DNA from 3 places in the Methylotuvimicrobium sp. genome. Region 2 is predicted to be linked to each of the others. Evidence: riboswitches for the same ligand, from Rfam matches in the RefSeq annotation. Region 2 holds a riboswitch; each other region holds the start of a gene.
What was found. A riboswitch is a leader RNA that binds a small molecule or an ion and turns the genes downstream of it on or off. The one in region 2 is predicted to bind cyclic di-GMP.
Positions count from the first base shown of each region.

Region 1: another riboswitch for cyclic di-GMP. It lies ahead of ACRJJO_RS16430 (S8 family serine peptidase); the one in region 2 lies ahead of ACRJJO_RS05985 (VPLPA-CTERM sorting domain-containing protein).
Region 3: another riboswitch for cyclic di-GMP. It lies ahead of ACRJJO_RS11255 (hypothetical protein); the one in region 2 lies ahead of ACRJJO_RS05985 (VPLPA-CTERM sorting domain-containing protein).

Region 1 covers NZ_JBNGHF010000039.1:1,203-5,946, forward strand. The annotation lists gene ACRJJO_RS16420 (MlaA family lipoprotein) at 440-1,258, shown strand; gene ACRJJO_RS16425 (bile acid:sodium symporter family protein) at 1,743-2,675, opposite strand; cyclic di-GMP riboswitch class I at 3,304-3,389, shown strand; gene ACRJJO_RS16430 (S8 family serine peptidase) at 3,474-4,744, shown strand, end outside.
Region 2 covers NZ_JBNGHF010000008.1:54,859-59,602, forward strand. The annotation lists gene ACRJJO_RS05965 (response regulator) at 1-312, shown strand, start outside; gene fae (formaldehyde-activating enzyme) at 411-959, opposite strand; gene ACRJJO_RS05975 (radical SAM protein) at 1,040-1,900, shown strand; gene ACRJJO_RS05980 (hypothetical protein) at 2,086-2,337, opposite strand; gene ACRJJO_RS05985 (VPLPA-CTERM sorting domain-containing protein) at 2,677-3,354, opposite strand; cyclic di-GMP riboswitch class I at 3,498-3,579, opposite strand; gene tilS (tRNA lysidine(34) synthetase TilS) at 4,530-4,744, shown strand, end outside.
Region 3 covers NZ_JBNGHF010000019.1:42,258-47,001, reverse strand. The annotation lists partial or broken gene ACRJJO_RS11270 (IS66 family transposase) at 1-133, opposite strand, end outside; partial or broken gene ACRJJO_RS11265 (IS66 family transposase zinc-finger binding domain-containing protein) at 286-725, opposite strand; partial or broken gene tnpB (IS66 family insertion sequence element accessory protein TnpB) at 750-887, opposite strand; cyclic di-GMP riboswitch class I at 1,606-1,687, shown strand; gene ACRJJO_RS11255 (hypothetical protein) at 1,782-2,546, shown strand; gene ACRJJO_RS11250 (hypothetical protein) at 2,708-3,427, shown strand; gene ACRJJO_RS11245 (hypothetical protein) at 3,630-3,908, opposite strand; gene ACRJJO_RS11240 (undecaprenyl-phosphate glucose phosphotransferase) at 3,979-4,744, shown strand, end outside.

The DNA.
Region 1 (4,744 bases), on a different contig from region 2:
AGGCCCCGTTGGCAAATTACCGCATTCAGGCGTAATTATTGACCATTTGAAAAATGGGGGATATTAAAAATTTTTCTCTAGCCCCTCGGCAATTGCTCCTGCATTGCCCTATCTCCTGCATCTATGTGGACGTCTTTTTCAAAGAGGGGGCTGAATACTTAAACTAAATTTTTGAGTATTAAGGGAATAGTGGTTTATGCCGGTCATTCAGGCGCCAATTGACCTGAATTTTAATTGCGAACGCTTATGTTCGGCGATTAAAGGTCGGCCTAATGAATCTTGATTTACTTTGTTTACTGGACATTCCGAGGAGGTACAGCGGGATTTATTCTTTTTTTTCGTCAGCTGTTGGCAGAATCAGCAATAAGAACTCATAACAATCAGGAATTACTGCTAAAATGACGCCGATTTATTTAATGAATAACTAAATAAGAAGACTATGCGCCTAAAATTACTCGCCTCCGGGCCTCATACTTTTACAACAGTAGGCTTGTTATGTACGGTCCTGTTGAGCGGCTGTGCCGCGACTCCCGCCAACCCAGACGATCCATGGGAGGGTTGGAATCGTAGCGTACATTCCTTTAATGAAGATCTCGATCATTACATCATGAAGCCAATCGCCAAGGGCTATGATTACGTGACTCCTGAGCCGGTCAACCAAGGGATTACTAATTTCTTTAGCAATATCGACGATATCGGCGTGATTCTCAACGATATTTTTCAATTGAAATTGGCTCAGGCCGGGAAAGATACCGGACGTTTTTTTCTTAATACGACCTTAGGCTTGGGAGGCTTTTTCGACGTAGCAAGTGAAGTCGATTTGCCTAAGAATATTGAAGACTTTGATCAAACTCTTGGCTATTGGGGTGTTCCAACCGGCCCATACTTGGTGCTGCCATTCATCGGGCCCGGTTCTCCGCGAGGTGTAGCCGGCCTGGTTGGCGATGCCTTGATGGATCCGTTAACTTATACGATGTTTGCCGGAGCAGCGGTTAGCGCAGCAAGTACAGCGGCCAATGCGGTAGAGGGTGTCGACAAACGTGCTGGTTTGTTGTCTTCGGAGAAGATTTTAGATGAAGCCGCAGTCGATCGTTACGAATTCATCAAGACCGCTTATTTTCAACGTCGTGAATATTTGATTAATGACGGAGTCATGTTGCTGGACGATCATGATGATTTGTTCGATGATCTGGATGACTACTTTGAAGATGAAGACACCAGTCATCACTTGCAATTAGACAGCCCTGCCGATCAATAGTGCGACAGGCCGATAAAAGCCACTTACCACTTAAGCAGGCGATCGGTGAGTGCTCCTTCGCTAGTCAAGTATCGTCGCTAGGCAGCCCGTAAAAGGCCCAGCACCTAAATCCATAGTATTTAACTATCTGGGATATCCCAAGTGCAGGGTGAAGCTGATTTTGTATAACGCCATGGATGGCATGTATTAGGAAGCTAACATTAGGCGCTGTATGCGATGCAATGCGGAAAAACGCTCCTGCATTTTCTTCATTCACACTATCCTTGAAACTCAGCAATTGCCGAGGAGTAAAAGTCAGTAGTAGGGTACGCATCACGTATCTTTATCGTTATAGGCTTGATAGATCCGAAAGACTTGCGAGAGGGTACGTAGTACGCCCCGGCGCCGAATTTTGATCTGCGATGGGTATATGACTTGAGCATAGTCTTCACAAGCTTATACCGGAATTTGTAAAAGAAAATAGTTCATCCTGCATTATTCCCATCTATCTTTTAGTCTTTCGTATACGCCACCAGGCTGCCAGTACACTGCCGATGATCGAATGAAAACTTGCTGAAATAGCAGAGGGAATCGGTGCAAGGGCCATTTGTGCAAAGCTGGATTGAGCAAGTACCGCGCCTAAGCCGGAGTTTTGCATGCCCACCTCAATTGAAATTGTGCGGGATGCGTTTTCTTCAAGCTTCATCAAGCGAGCCATTGCATAGCCGATTGTAAATCCGCCTAGATGCAATAAGGCAACCGCGCTCAACAAAGGTAAAGCCGAATCCTTTATCGTGCCTGCATTCGCGCCAATGATGCTTGCGCAAATCAATGCGATGACCATCACTGAAACGAGCGGTGCGACAGGTGTTACAGCCTGAACCAGGCGCGGCGTATAACGATTTAGCAACATACCCGACAAAACCGGCAGAATCACCACTTGCAGAGTATTGAAAAATAAGCTCCAAGCATCCACCGGAACATAGGCACCGGCTAGCCAGTGAGTCAATAGCGGCGTCATGACAACGGCGGCGAATGTGGAGCACATCGTCATCAATACCGATAGCGCGACATCGGCATGAGCAATGTAGCTAACCACGTTTGATGCGGTACCGCCGGGGCAGCATGCCACCAGTATCAGACCGACCGCCAATTGCGGATTGAGCGAAAATCCATAAGCTATGGCCCATCCTAAAAGAGGCATCACGGCAAATTGAGCAACGACGCCGATTAAAACCGGTCGAGTCGTGCGCGTTACCCGTCGAAAATCCTCGAAGCTAAGCGTAATACCCATGCCGATCATGATAATAGCCAAGCCCCAAACGATCATCGGACCGCTGAACCAAGTAAACCAAGCAGGAAAAAATAATGCTAAACCGCTACAGGTGATGACCCAAAAAGGAAAAAGATTGGCGAGCAAATTAAGTAAGCGAAGCACGTCGTTTTAAACCGAATAAATGATAGGCGACAAGTATACTTCAAATGGGCGTATTTGCTGTTGCTTAACCCTGAGTTTGTCTATAGAGAGAACTATTGAATTTAGCACCGTAGGGTGCGCATCACGCACCTTTCCACGGTTCCAAGCCGACAAGATTTCCCGGCCCAGGTGCGCGATGCGCATCCTACGCCTGGCGCTTTATAACCTATGATCACCAATCCCTCATGCCTAAATCTAAATTGCGATTGAGAAAACTATTGAATTTAGGCCAAACGCTTATCTGAGTTAAGGTCAAAATAAGACTTCTTGTGTAATCTTTTGCTGACAAAAACTCGCCTAAAACAAATTTCTTTCTTAGGCGATTTGATCTATGCACTGTCGGCCATTGCGCCTAATTAAAGATGAACGAATGGCTAAAACTCAAAAAGTTTTTTGTGGGGAAGTCGAAATGGGCAACGCAAAAGTGCTTACTAATTCACTGAATCGATATCAACAATAACAAGATGATTTCTCTAAATAAATTTTTGCCAAGCAAGTCACATCAATTATTTCTGAAATTTATACACTGTAACTCAACCGGAACGAAAAAAGCTTTCAAAGGGCTTTTAGACGCTCCAGTCAATCGAAAATAATAAAAGGGCAAAACCATCGAAAGGTGGCGACGCAAAGTTTCCAGTCTAACGGAGTTATTCCTATGACAGTGGGATTGCTAAATTGGCATAGGGCAAACATTACGCCAATTTATATTCAGCTTCAAGGAACTCCTTCGGACCTTTATTTTAAATAAGGAGTGGGGTCATGAGCTCTAACAGCCGAAGAAGTCAAAAAAATCAAAACACATTTAATTCAACTCAGCTTTCCAAGGCCGTAGCGGCGGTATTGCTTGCCGGTGTGTTGGGCGGTGCAGCCGGACCAACCTACGCAGCCCCCGACAAGCCTTGGAAAGAAGGCCAAATTTTGGTCAAACCGAAAGCCGGATTATCGGACAGAGAATTCGACAAAATTCTGAAACGCAATAAAGGCCAAAAAAAAGAGATAATCGGTAACATCGGAGTGCATGTTATCTCTGTACCACCACAAGCCGAGCAAGCCGTTATTCGAGCATTATCCAAAAATCCTCATGTCGAATTCGCAGAGCTCGATATGGCGGTCGAATTCAGCTTGACGACGCCCAACGATCCGCGTTACGGCAACCAATGGCATTTGCCCAAAATTCAAGCACCAACCTCTTGGAGCTCAACAAAAGCCGACAACACCGTGATTGCTATTTTGGATACCGGTGTCGATAGCGCGCACTCTGACTTATCCAGCAAAATGCTGCCAGGTTGGAATGCGGTCGACGGCAGCACCAACAGTTCTGATGTACATGGACACGGCACGGCGGTAGCGGGTACGGCAGCTGCCACAACCGATAACGCTAACGGCGTTGCTGGCGTCGCTTGGAATGCGCAAATATTGCCGGTGCGCATTACCAACAGTAGTGATGGTTGGGCTTATTGGAGCGATATTGCTCGTGGCTTGAACTGGGCGGCCGATCAAGGTGCTGACGTCGCGAACATCAGTTACGGCGTTTCCAACAGTTCTGCGGTAACCAATGCCGCACAATACATGCGCAGCAAAGGTGGCCTGGTTGTTGTTGCGGCCGGTAACGACGGCGTCGATCCTGGATTTAAAGATAATGTTCATATGATCAGCGTTTCGGCTACGACTAGCTCCGATGCCAAGGCTTCTTGGTCGAATTATGGCGAGTTCATCGATGTTGCGGCGCCGGGCGCATCGATTCAAACCACTACGCGCGGCGGCGGCTATGGTAGTTGGAACGGCACATCGTTTTCGTCACCAGTGGCTGCAGGCGTGATTGCCCTGATTCAGGGCGCGAATCCAACGCTAACGCCCGATGAAGTCGAGCAAATCTTGAAATCCTCGGCCGATAAAATCGCTGGCGATATCCACCCATACTATGGTCACGGCCGCATCAATGCCGCCGTAGCGGTTGAAATGGCGCAAAGTATGGTGAATGTCACTGTCGATAGCGAGGCGCCTTCAGTCAATATTTTCTCGCCAACGGG
Region 2 (4,744 bases):
AATATGGGGATACAGCGCGTAACGTTGGCAAACGACGGGACGGACGCATTGGCAATATTCGCCGAGTCGCCGGATGCCTTCGACTTGATTGTGACGGATTACAATATGCCGGAAATGGACGGTCAGGAATTGATCGAGGCGATACGAGCCAATATGGAAAATAGCTCGATTCCGATATTAATGGTAACCAGTGAGTCGAACCAAGCAACGCTCAATAAAATTCAGCAGGCCGGAGTTTCTGCGATTTGTGATAAGCCGTTCGAACCGAAAAATATAAAGGAATTAGTTTATCGATTGTTAGAGGAAATCTAGTTTATTTTGTAGTGGTTTCAGTCGCGAATATCGCGACTGAAACCGCCAAACTAAAAATCAAGATTTTAAAGCTGATGTCGGGGCAACCCTCGAACCATTTAAATTTTTCCGTCAAGGCCCATTTGGAAATATTTGTGAGTGATTTTATCTTGATTTTCCAACAGCCAATCGATATCCGGGGTATTGGTCATGGCCTTATGGATGGCTTGTGCCATGGCTTTGCGGTGGATGTCGAAAAGTATTTGATGGTCCAGATTATCGTCGGTCGCCACACTAGGGTTGAGCCATACCGAGCAGATGATTCCCAAATCGTTCGCTTTTTCTTTCGGAATATCTCCCGCGCGAACTGCATCAAGTACACCATTAGCGATAGCGGCCTGAACGGTACCCATTAATATGTTGGTGTAGCGGCTATTGTTAACAGTGACCTTGCTGACCATTAAAGTCACGGGGCGGACTTGAATATCGGTATTCAAAATTGCGAAAACCCGGCTATGACCTTTGACTTGGTCCCCTGTCAGAGTGGCGAGGGCCGTACCGACCGGTCCGTCCAGTTCGCCGATGACGATTTCCGGTTCCGCCGCGGTTCCGGGAGGACCGCCCGCTACCAATGCCTCACCGGTACGCATGATAATTCTTTCGCTCATAATAATCTCCTTAATAAAAATGTTACAGGGAAAGATTTTGAGCGACTAGAATAGCACATTTGACTCTCATTCTTAAGGCTGTGACAAATTCAACACGATTAACAATAACCGATCATAGTAGGGATTCAGCCGGATTAACTTATATTTATCCCGTTCTCTCAAGACGTTCCGGAGGCTTGTCGATCGGTGTAAATTTTAATATCAACAATGCTTGCAACTGGCGATGTATTTATTGTCAAGTACCCGATTTAACGTTGGGTGCAGCGCCACTGCTCGATTTTTCATTATTGGAAAAAGAATTGAGGCAGTTTCTGAGCGATGTTTTGCATGGCGATTTTTTTGACCGATTTCAAGTCGACCCCCGTAATCGAGTAATCAAAGATATTGCGATTTCGGGAAATGGCGAGCCGACCAGCGTTCAGGATTTCGATAAGGCTGTCAACTTGATCGGCAGTATTGCCACTGAAATGGGGGTGCTGCCGAATAGCAATTTAGTTCTGATTAGCAATGGCAGTTTAATGCACCAGACGAAGGTTCAGGTCGGGCTTCGGTCATTGCATCGCTATGGGGGAGAAGTTTGGTTCAAGTTTGATAGCGCGACTGATGCGGGGCGTAATTTAATTAATAACGCAGCGCAAACGATGGAGTCGGCATTAAGAAATCTAAAGATTTCGGCCGCAATCTGTCAGACTAAAATTCAAACTTGCCTAGTCGATTATTCCGGGCAGGGATTGACCGACGTGGAAAAAAACGCGTATTTGCAATTTTTAAAAAGAATCAAGAACGATGGTGTGGCGATTGGTAAAATTATGCTTTATACAATTGCGCGCCCATCGATGCAGCCGGAAGCGGCTAAAATGAAGCCGTTGTCACCGGAACTCATGCGACATTTTGCGGGCGAGATCAGAGCGCTTGGTTTCGAGGTTCGGGTAGATTGTTAGTTGCCTAGTTTCGGGTTGATGGCTTTGGGTAAATTGTTAGCGGGGAGAGGTGAATGGCGTCGGGTCGGGGAATGGGCGTTATCGGATAATATAGCGCACCCGACATCCAGCGATACGACCGAAGAAGGCTGTAAACTAAGATTTAGTTTCTCGGTTGAAAATCATTTTTTGCTCTGAAGCCGGATTTAAGCCTTAATATCTAAAAGACTTCCTATCGTTTTTTTCTCGGTTTCGAGAATTTTAACGGCGGCAGATGTTTCGAATTCAGCTTCTTTTAAGCTGAGTACCGGTTTAATAATGTCTTCAGACTTGAATTCGGAGCTGCCTACTTCATCGTTTTTTATCGGTAATGCAGCAATTTTGTGAGCCGCTTCGGCTGATTTATGTTGTGCGCCGTTGATGAGGTTCAATGCGCTGTTTGTTGGTGAAATGTCCATGGTAAAACCCTCGTGAAGTATGAGCGCTTAGTGGAATTATATAAACTAATTTTAGTCTTTTAAAATCAATTGTATGCTTCTTTATTGCTTCGCTTTAAGTCGAACAATAGCTCTTTTATGTTGTTTTGTCCGAGCGTTATTTCACGTTTCTTAGATTAAAAGGTATGAGATTTTTTTTGGCGATGGCAGGTATTCTTGCTGCCGATGGTAGTTCAGCTCAACGAGGCGCCTAATCCAACAGAAGGTCAGTTCGGCATTGAGTTATGGCAGGCGGTTTATTTTGAAGGGGTCGTTTCAAGAAAAGCGGAAGCGAATTTGCTCCCGCTAACGCTTGAGCAATTAGATTGTTTGTCTGCGTTTTGTAGAAGAAATAAGGCCAACCAAAGCGGCACCTAGTAACCAGATGCTTGCCGGTAATGGGACTGCTGTGACGTTTAGGCCAACATATTTTTTTTCAATGAAAGCCGCTTCTCCAAGTGTTGTGCTTATAGCACCTAGAAGATTTTGGATTGTGATATTCAGATATCCGCTATTGAAAGAAGTGGTATCTAAAATGGTATCTGCCTGCCAGTTATTGGTTTGCAAGAACGCAGTTTGAGTAAATGCATCATTAGCAACGATACTTTCGGTAGTGTCAAAGGATGGATTTTCAATATCGAAAGCGCGAACTTGACCTCCTACTCCAACAAGAGTTGAATTGCCAAAACTAAAATAATCGCCTTTTTCAATAACTGAAACGGTATTTATTTGATGTTGTGGGTTCAATGCTTGGACTTTGATGTTAACGGTATCGTTGGTCATGTCGACGCCGGCAGTATTCAAGGCGGTAGCGGTGAATGCTGTTGGGGTAAAGTATAAAGTGTCGCCTGAAACATTAGCTGAACCGAATAAACCGGTAAGCGTACTATCAAATTCAAACGAAACAGAATTGCCGTATAAGGTGACTAGGCTTGCTTGCGCACTCCCCGTAAAAAGATAAATAAATGATATTAAAACAAACTTGGTTATTCTAAACATGAAAAAAACTCCTTGTGATTAAGAGTAAAGTCAAAAAATTACATGGTGAAAAAGCTAGGCCAAATTAGTCAAAGAGCAATATTGACTTTGAAATAATGGTTGCAACAAAAAGATGCATGACATTAAAAATCTCACTAACAATTTAAGGTAGTCCGGCCATCTTTAAAATATTAAAGATCCGTAACTTTCCGGCCCCGCTTTACAACGGGTGAGGCTTTCTCTTAAAAATTTCTCTGCTGTGTTTGGCGTACTCGCGTAAAGAATCCGCCAAACACGTTTTTCGTAAAGTTCGATTTAGTCAATTTCAATAGTAACGATCATGAAGAAGCCTTCATCGCCCCGGCAAATGAAAGTTCGAGGCGTGGCGGAGGATGCGGTCACTCGCCCGACAGGACGCCGTGAATACGTCCATGTAGGCTCGACGGCGGCGACTGATTGCCATGGATGGCATGAATGCAGATTTTGCAGGAGCAAAAATCTGCCCTGCCGCCGACGCCTGTCGATCGAGCAACGGCATCCTCTTCGGAGCCGGCATTGTACTTTCACAAAAAAACTGATATCTACTTCACGATACTGACGATACTACTAAAATATTACATTTCCATTAAGAAAAGCTAAATTCTTTTCTCGATATGTGTTCAATTTTACTACAATGGCTCCGAATCGTTTCATCATGAAAGTTTCTACGACCTTTATTATAAAAAGCAATACTTATACCAAATATTAGAAAATTATTATAATCAAAACGTTGTGAGCAGTATGGTCATTGTTTTAATCGCAAAAATCTTTCTTTTGTAAAAAATATTGACAATTAAGTGCAGTTTATAGTCTGTAAGTGACTGCTTTTAAATGAGCTATGACTAATTGATAAGATGGTTTTACATATTTTAACGTGCTGAGATATCATTTTTACTTCGATGTTTTGTTGGCGGAGCGAATAGATTGTTGTTAAGGCCTAGGCTCAAAGAGGATCAGGATTTAGTGCGGCTGAAATTGTAAAATAACTTGACAAAGTTTGTTATTAAAATGGCGCGCTGCTCTTTGTGTGATTTTACCTGTCAGGCATGTAATTTCGGCATTTGCGTATGAAACGCTGGGGGGAAATCGGCAATGGTTAAGTGTCAAGAATGTTGTCGATCCTGCGCCTAAATATTAGCTCATAATTGGTATCTTAAATGCTTCAACTAGAATCGCGAGTCGTTGAATTAGGCCTGCAAAAATTAAAATCGCCGCAACAAGTTTATATTGCCTATAGCGGCGGTGTAGATTCGCATGTGTTGTTACATCTTTGTGCTTCGATATCTTCTCTACAAAATAAAATTACCGCGGTTCATATACATCACGGTTTGCAAGCGGTAGGCGATGCTTGGCCAAGTCATTGCCGGTCGGT
Region 3 (4,744 bases), on a different contig from region 2:
GGGTTTCGTCGGCATGCAAGCTATCGCGTTGCAATAAGTGCCAGGTTAAACGATCGGCCAAGGGCTCCAGGGCGACGCCGAGGCGTCCGACCCAATCGGCCAGTGTCGAGCGGGACAAGATCACACCGCTGCGGGCGGCGATCTGTTCCAGTCGGTACAACCTAAAAAGAGCAGTTTGAGGCTTTACCAAGCCGGTGAAAGTGTTGTAGACCTTTCATGCTTCGACTACTTGGCTCAGCACAAACGGTCTTCACACATGTCGACTGCTCTTTTTTGGTACAAGGGCAAATGATCGAGGAATTTGCCGATCAGCACCCAGGTCAGTAAACCCAATGCCGCCATACCCCATTGATCACTGCCGGGGAAATCGGCGCCGCAGTGATGGTTTCGCAAGTCCGGCAGGCATATTGTGGGCGGATATGACGATGGACAAAGAGTTTGGTCGGCTCGACGTCCAGTTGTTCGGTGACGTCTTCGTCGATCTTGACCAAGTCCTTGCCGCATTGATCTCAAGTACAGGATTCGGGTTCGTGGCGGTGCTCGATGCGGGGGTAAATGATCCGGTAAGGGCTGGCGTCCGGCGCACGGACGTTTAGGGCGAACCGCGCCGTATCATGCGCCGGGACGTCTTGAAACTGCTCGACCTCAGCTTAGATAGCGGCAATGTCGGTATCGAGAGTTTCCTCGAACACGTCGCGTTGCAGTGGTGTCAGTCCTTCGCTCTTGATGAAGACGCCTTGACACAGCCAGACCCCATTGCTGTCCCACGGCAACAATTTCAAACGATTGCCGGCGCGATTGCGGAAAATAAACGCTGCCCCGGCGCATAGCGCATGGCCTAAGCGCTGTTGCAAAATCACCGACAAACCATCGATGCCCCACCTCATATCGAACGCTAGTCAGATTTGCGCCGGACTCTCAATCCAGCCAGATATTGCAACAACTCCCCGAGCCAATCCGGCGATACACTGCCTGATATTCCCAAAACGTGGCCTTGCGGCCAACGCAATGATAATAACGCCGAGGCCGTCGACTCCGATTGCAACCGTACCGGTATCAATGCAGGCGCATCGGAGTCCGCTGGCTTGCCAGGCTTCGATGTGATGTTTCTGTCTCTCCGATAAATACCATGTGCTCTCCCTGTGGAAAAATTCTGAGGATAACCGTGGCTGCGAGGGATTTTAGATGGTGACGTTGGAAGCTTACGCGATTAATTAACGTTTTTCTAAAGTGATCTTTCTTGTCAAAAGAGACGAGACGTTAGTCGATTCGCATAAGGATGAGCTGATTTAAAGCGGATTAAGTCAAATCGCGCATTGATATTAGGGAGGTGTGTTAAATCCCTTAATTTTAGATGGGTGACTTAACTGGAGACTATTTGTTTACGCTTTAAGTTATTGAGCCTAAATCAAAAGAATATTATTGGCATAATGTATGCTTTATTAAAAAAGAATGCGAAAGCATTTTTTGAACAGCCCTGGGTGAGGTCTTGAAGGTGCTGTTTACTGAACCAGAGTCTGATTAGAGCGAAATGGTATTTGCGTTAGATAAAAGGAAATAAGAGTCAGGCATTAAGGATGTATTGCTGGTAGGGCAGGATGTCCTAATTCCAATTGCCACAGCCGCCGTGAGGCGGGGTCGGAAAGCCTAGGGGTCTGGCGTGAAGCCAGATAGCCGGGCCGCCTCTGTGGGCGATGGAGAGCTAGTGCACCGGGTGCAATACCGGGTGGCTTGGTTGTATCGTCCGAACATTAATTTATTTATTTTGAAGGAGTTGATTTATGAATCTAAAAACCAAAATGGCTGCATCCCTGATATTGGCAGCAAGCGCTTCTATGGCACAGGCCGCCACTTACAATGTGTCTGCAGTATTTACTGACGGTGGGGTTCAGGAAGTAACCGTATTCGATGGTAACTTCGACTGGGACGGCTCTACTGTTAGCAATTTCTCGGGTTTTCTGTCTGAATCCATGTTTGCTTGGAATGGAACCGAGTTCGATTCGAACGGGACCGCCGCTGGTGGTATGAATGCAGCCGGTTACACGGGTGAAGTATGGGCCAAGCCCGGTGGATATGCCGATAACGAAGCGCCGTTGCTGCATTTGACCAATCAACTGGCTAGCAGTACTTCCGGCAACTTAGTGACAGTAAGTACATTTTTGCAAAATAGTACTGATGTTGTGAATGGGGGCGGTTATAACGTGATTGGTAATCCTATGGCCTATGGCACCTTTGATGGTAACCAGCGAAATGACAACGCTTTTTTTACCTTGGTGTTTGATTCCACAAACATAACTGATACTTCGGCAACTGTAGGCCAAATGGTCTACGGTGACATGACTGCTTTGGGCATGATGGGGCCTATGCTGACCGGTCCAATGGGTATGACTGCATTCCTCGGTGGAGGCTCTATGGGCGGTGCGCCATTATCCTTGGAGATCTCGGAGGTTGCAGCCGTTCCCGTTCCCGCTGCTGCCTGGTTGTTCGGTGGCGCTTTGGTTAGCTTGTTCGGTGCAAATCGTCGTAAGTCTGTATTGCCTGCATAATCTTTATGGCAAGCTTGTTCTAGCCGGATTTAGGTAATCAGTTTTATGAGGAAAATGTGTTGGTTACTTGGTAAAGGTTAGCAAGGAAGAATTTGAACAAGGATGTTTGTATCGATTTTGGAAGCTTATTGAATAGAAGTTTGCATTGGTAAGAGAAAAACATGAATAAAAACAATGTTTTATTAAATTTTGTCAAGGTGCTATTGTTGATGGTCGCTATTATGGGGTCTTCATCTTTTGCTTCTGTTGTAACCTATAAGGTAACAGGGGTGTTATACGAGCCCGCGACCCAGCCTAATAATACAAATTTTGTTGGCAGCTTTGACTGGGATGGATCGGTTGTGTCCAATCTGCAAGGGGCAATGAACTCATCCATGTATGAGGTGGATGATGTTAATCCGGATTTTAAAAAGAGTTTTCCACTGTTGCATCTTAATTACCAATTAGCGCAAAGCACTGAAGGGGATATTGTAACTGCTAGTGTTTTTTTAAAAAATAGCACGGATGTTTTTTATGGTGGAGGCTATCAGAGCGGAGATGTTTTTCGATATGGCACACCTTTTTTTGAATCTAATACCGAGGTTATCAATAGCAATGCCTATTTCACATTTTCGTTTGATAAAACGACAATGGCAGGCATAGTTCAAAGTATGGTTTATGGTGACTGTACTGCGGGGGGGATGATGGGTGAGTTCTGTATGACCGGGCATAGTCCGGCAACGAATAGTTTGGGTCAAAATATTCCATTCGGGTCTATGGGGGCATATCCTTTGTCGCTGGAGATCGCAGCTGTACCACTTCCGTCCGCAGTTTGGCTGTTTGGTAGCGCTGTGATGGGGCTGATGAGGTTTAACCGTAAACGCGAGTTGTTTGCGGCATAATCGTTAAATATATTGTGTATTGGAATGCGATTTATTAAGAAAAATGGGAGGGGTTTGGGAGTTGATTTATTTGACCAACTTAGTAAAGGCGTTATTGAAGCCAGTGTTTCTGGATCGAATAGCCGTTTATGGTTTATTAAAGATTAGAGGAAAGTATTCAGATCCCCTCCGCTATTTCCCAAATTCCGGTTTAAGAAGTCCTTCACATCTGCTGTTGCTTACCGGTTGCCAAAAGCTGGAGTATTTCATACCGCATTCCCAAGCAAGGTGCTTGGGAGCGAGCGAAACGCATGGTGTCGGATATACGTAGTTTTACCGGGAAGATGTTTTCTTGAAGCATGATTTTTGGCGCGATTTTAATGACATATATATTGCTGTAATTTACTAATGCCGCGGTGTCCGTGGCGTTTTGGCTTAACTTGGCTTTATTTGAGCAATCTTTGCCAGCCCTGATCAAGCTTTGCAATGCTTGTCCCTTCATTCCTAGTGCATTGAGTTTTAGAGAGAAACACCCTTACATGTCGAGTCCACTGTCATCAGAGAAAATCGAATTGGCTCGTATAGCTGCCGTCAAGTCAAGCTATACATCGGCTTTTGTGCGTCCGCATTTGACTAAGCAACAAGCGCTTGTTCGTGTCATTGATAGCTGCATAGTTTTGACCTCTTTATGGCTGGCGATGCTGTCACTTAACTTAATTTGGCCGGGTGAATACGATTGGAACGATATATATCTCACCTACGGCTTTAGCGGTTTATTGCTTTATCAATTTTTCGCGGAATATAACGAGGTTTACTACAACTGGCGCGGAGCTGGGTTCGCTCATCAGCTATTTCGTATTGCCGGCTCCTGGTTGTTAACTTTGGTAGCCGTGGCCACTTTGCTGTTTTTTTCCAAAACCGCAAGCGATGCATCCCGGTTGGCGATCGGTATTTGGTCGACTATCTCGCTGTTGTTGCTAGCGGTTTTTCACGCAGCCTATCATTATTTGACCCGCGTTGCCTCGCCAGCCGAATGTCATTCCTTGTCGGTGGGCGTTGTGGGTGCTAATGCGCTCGGGCAGCGTTTGGAGGGTACTTTTTCCAATATGCCGGGTTTGGGCTACCGATTTTCCGGTTACTATGACGATCGGAAATTGGAAAGTAATAGACGGTTGTCCTGCGATCCGGAAAAATGGCGAGGAGATCTAGATTGTTTATACGAGGATGCCCGGTCGGGAAAACTTGAAGCCATATTCGTTACCTTGCCGATGGCGGCTGAAAACCGCGTACGCGACATATTGGAGAAATTGGGCGATACCACGGCTACAGTATTTTTTG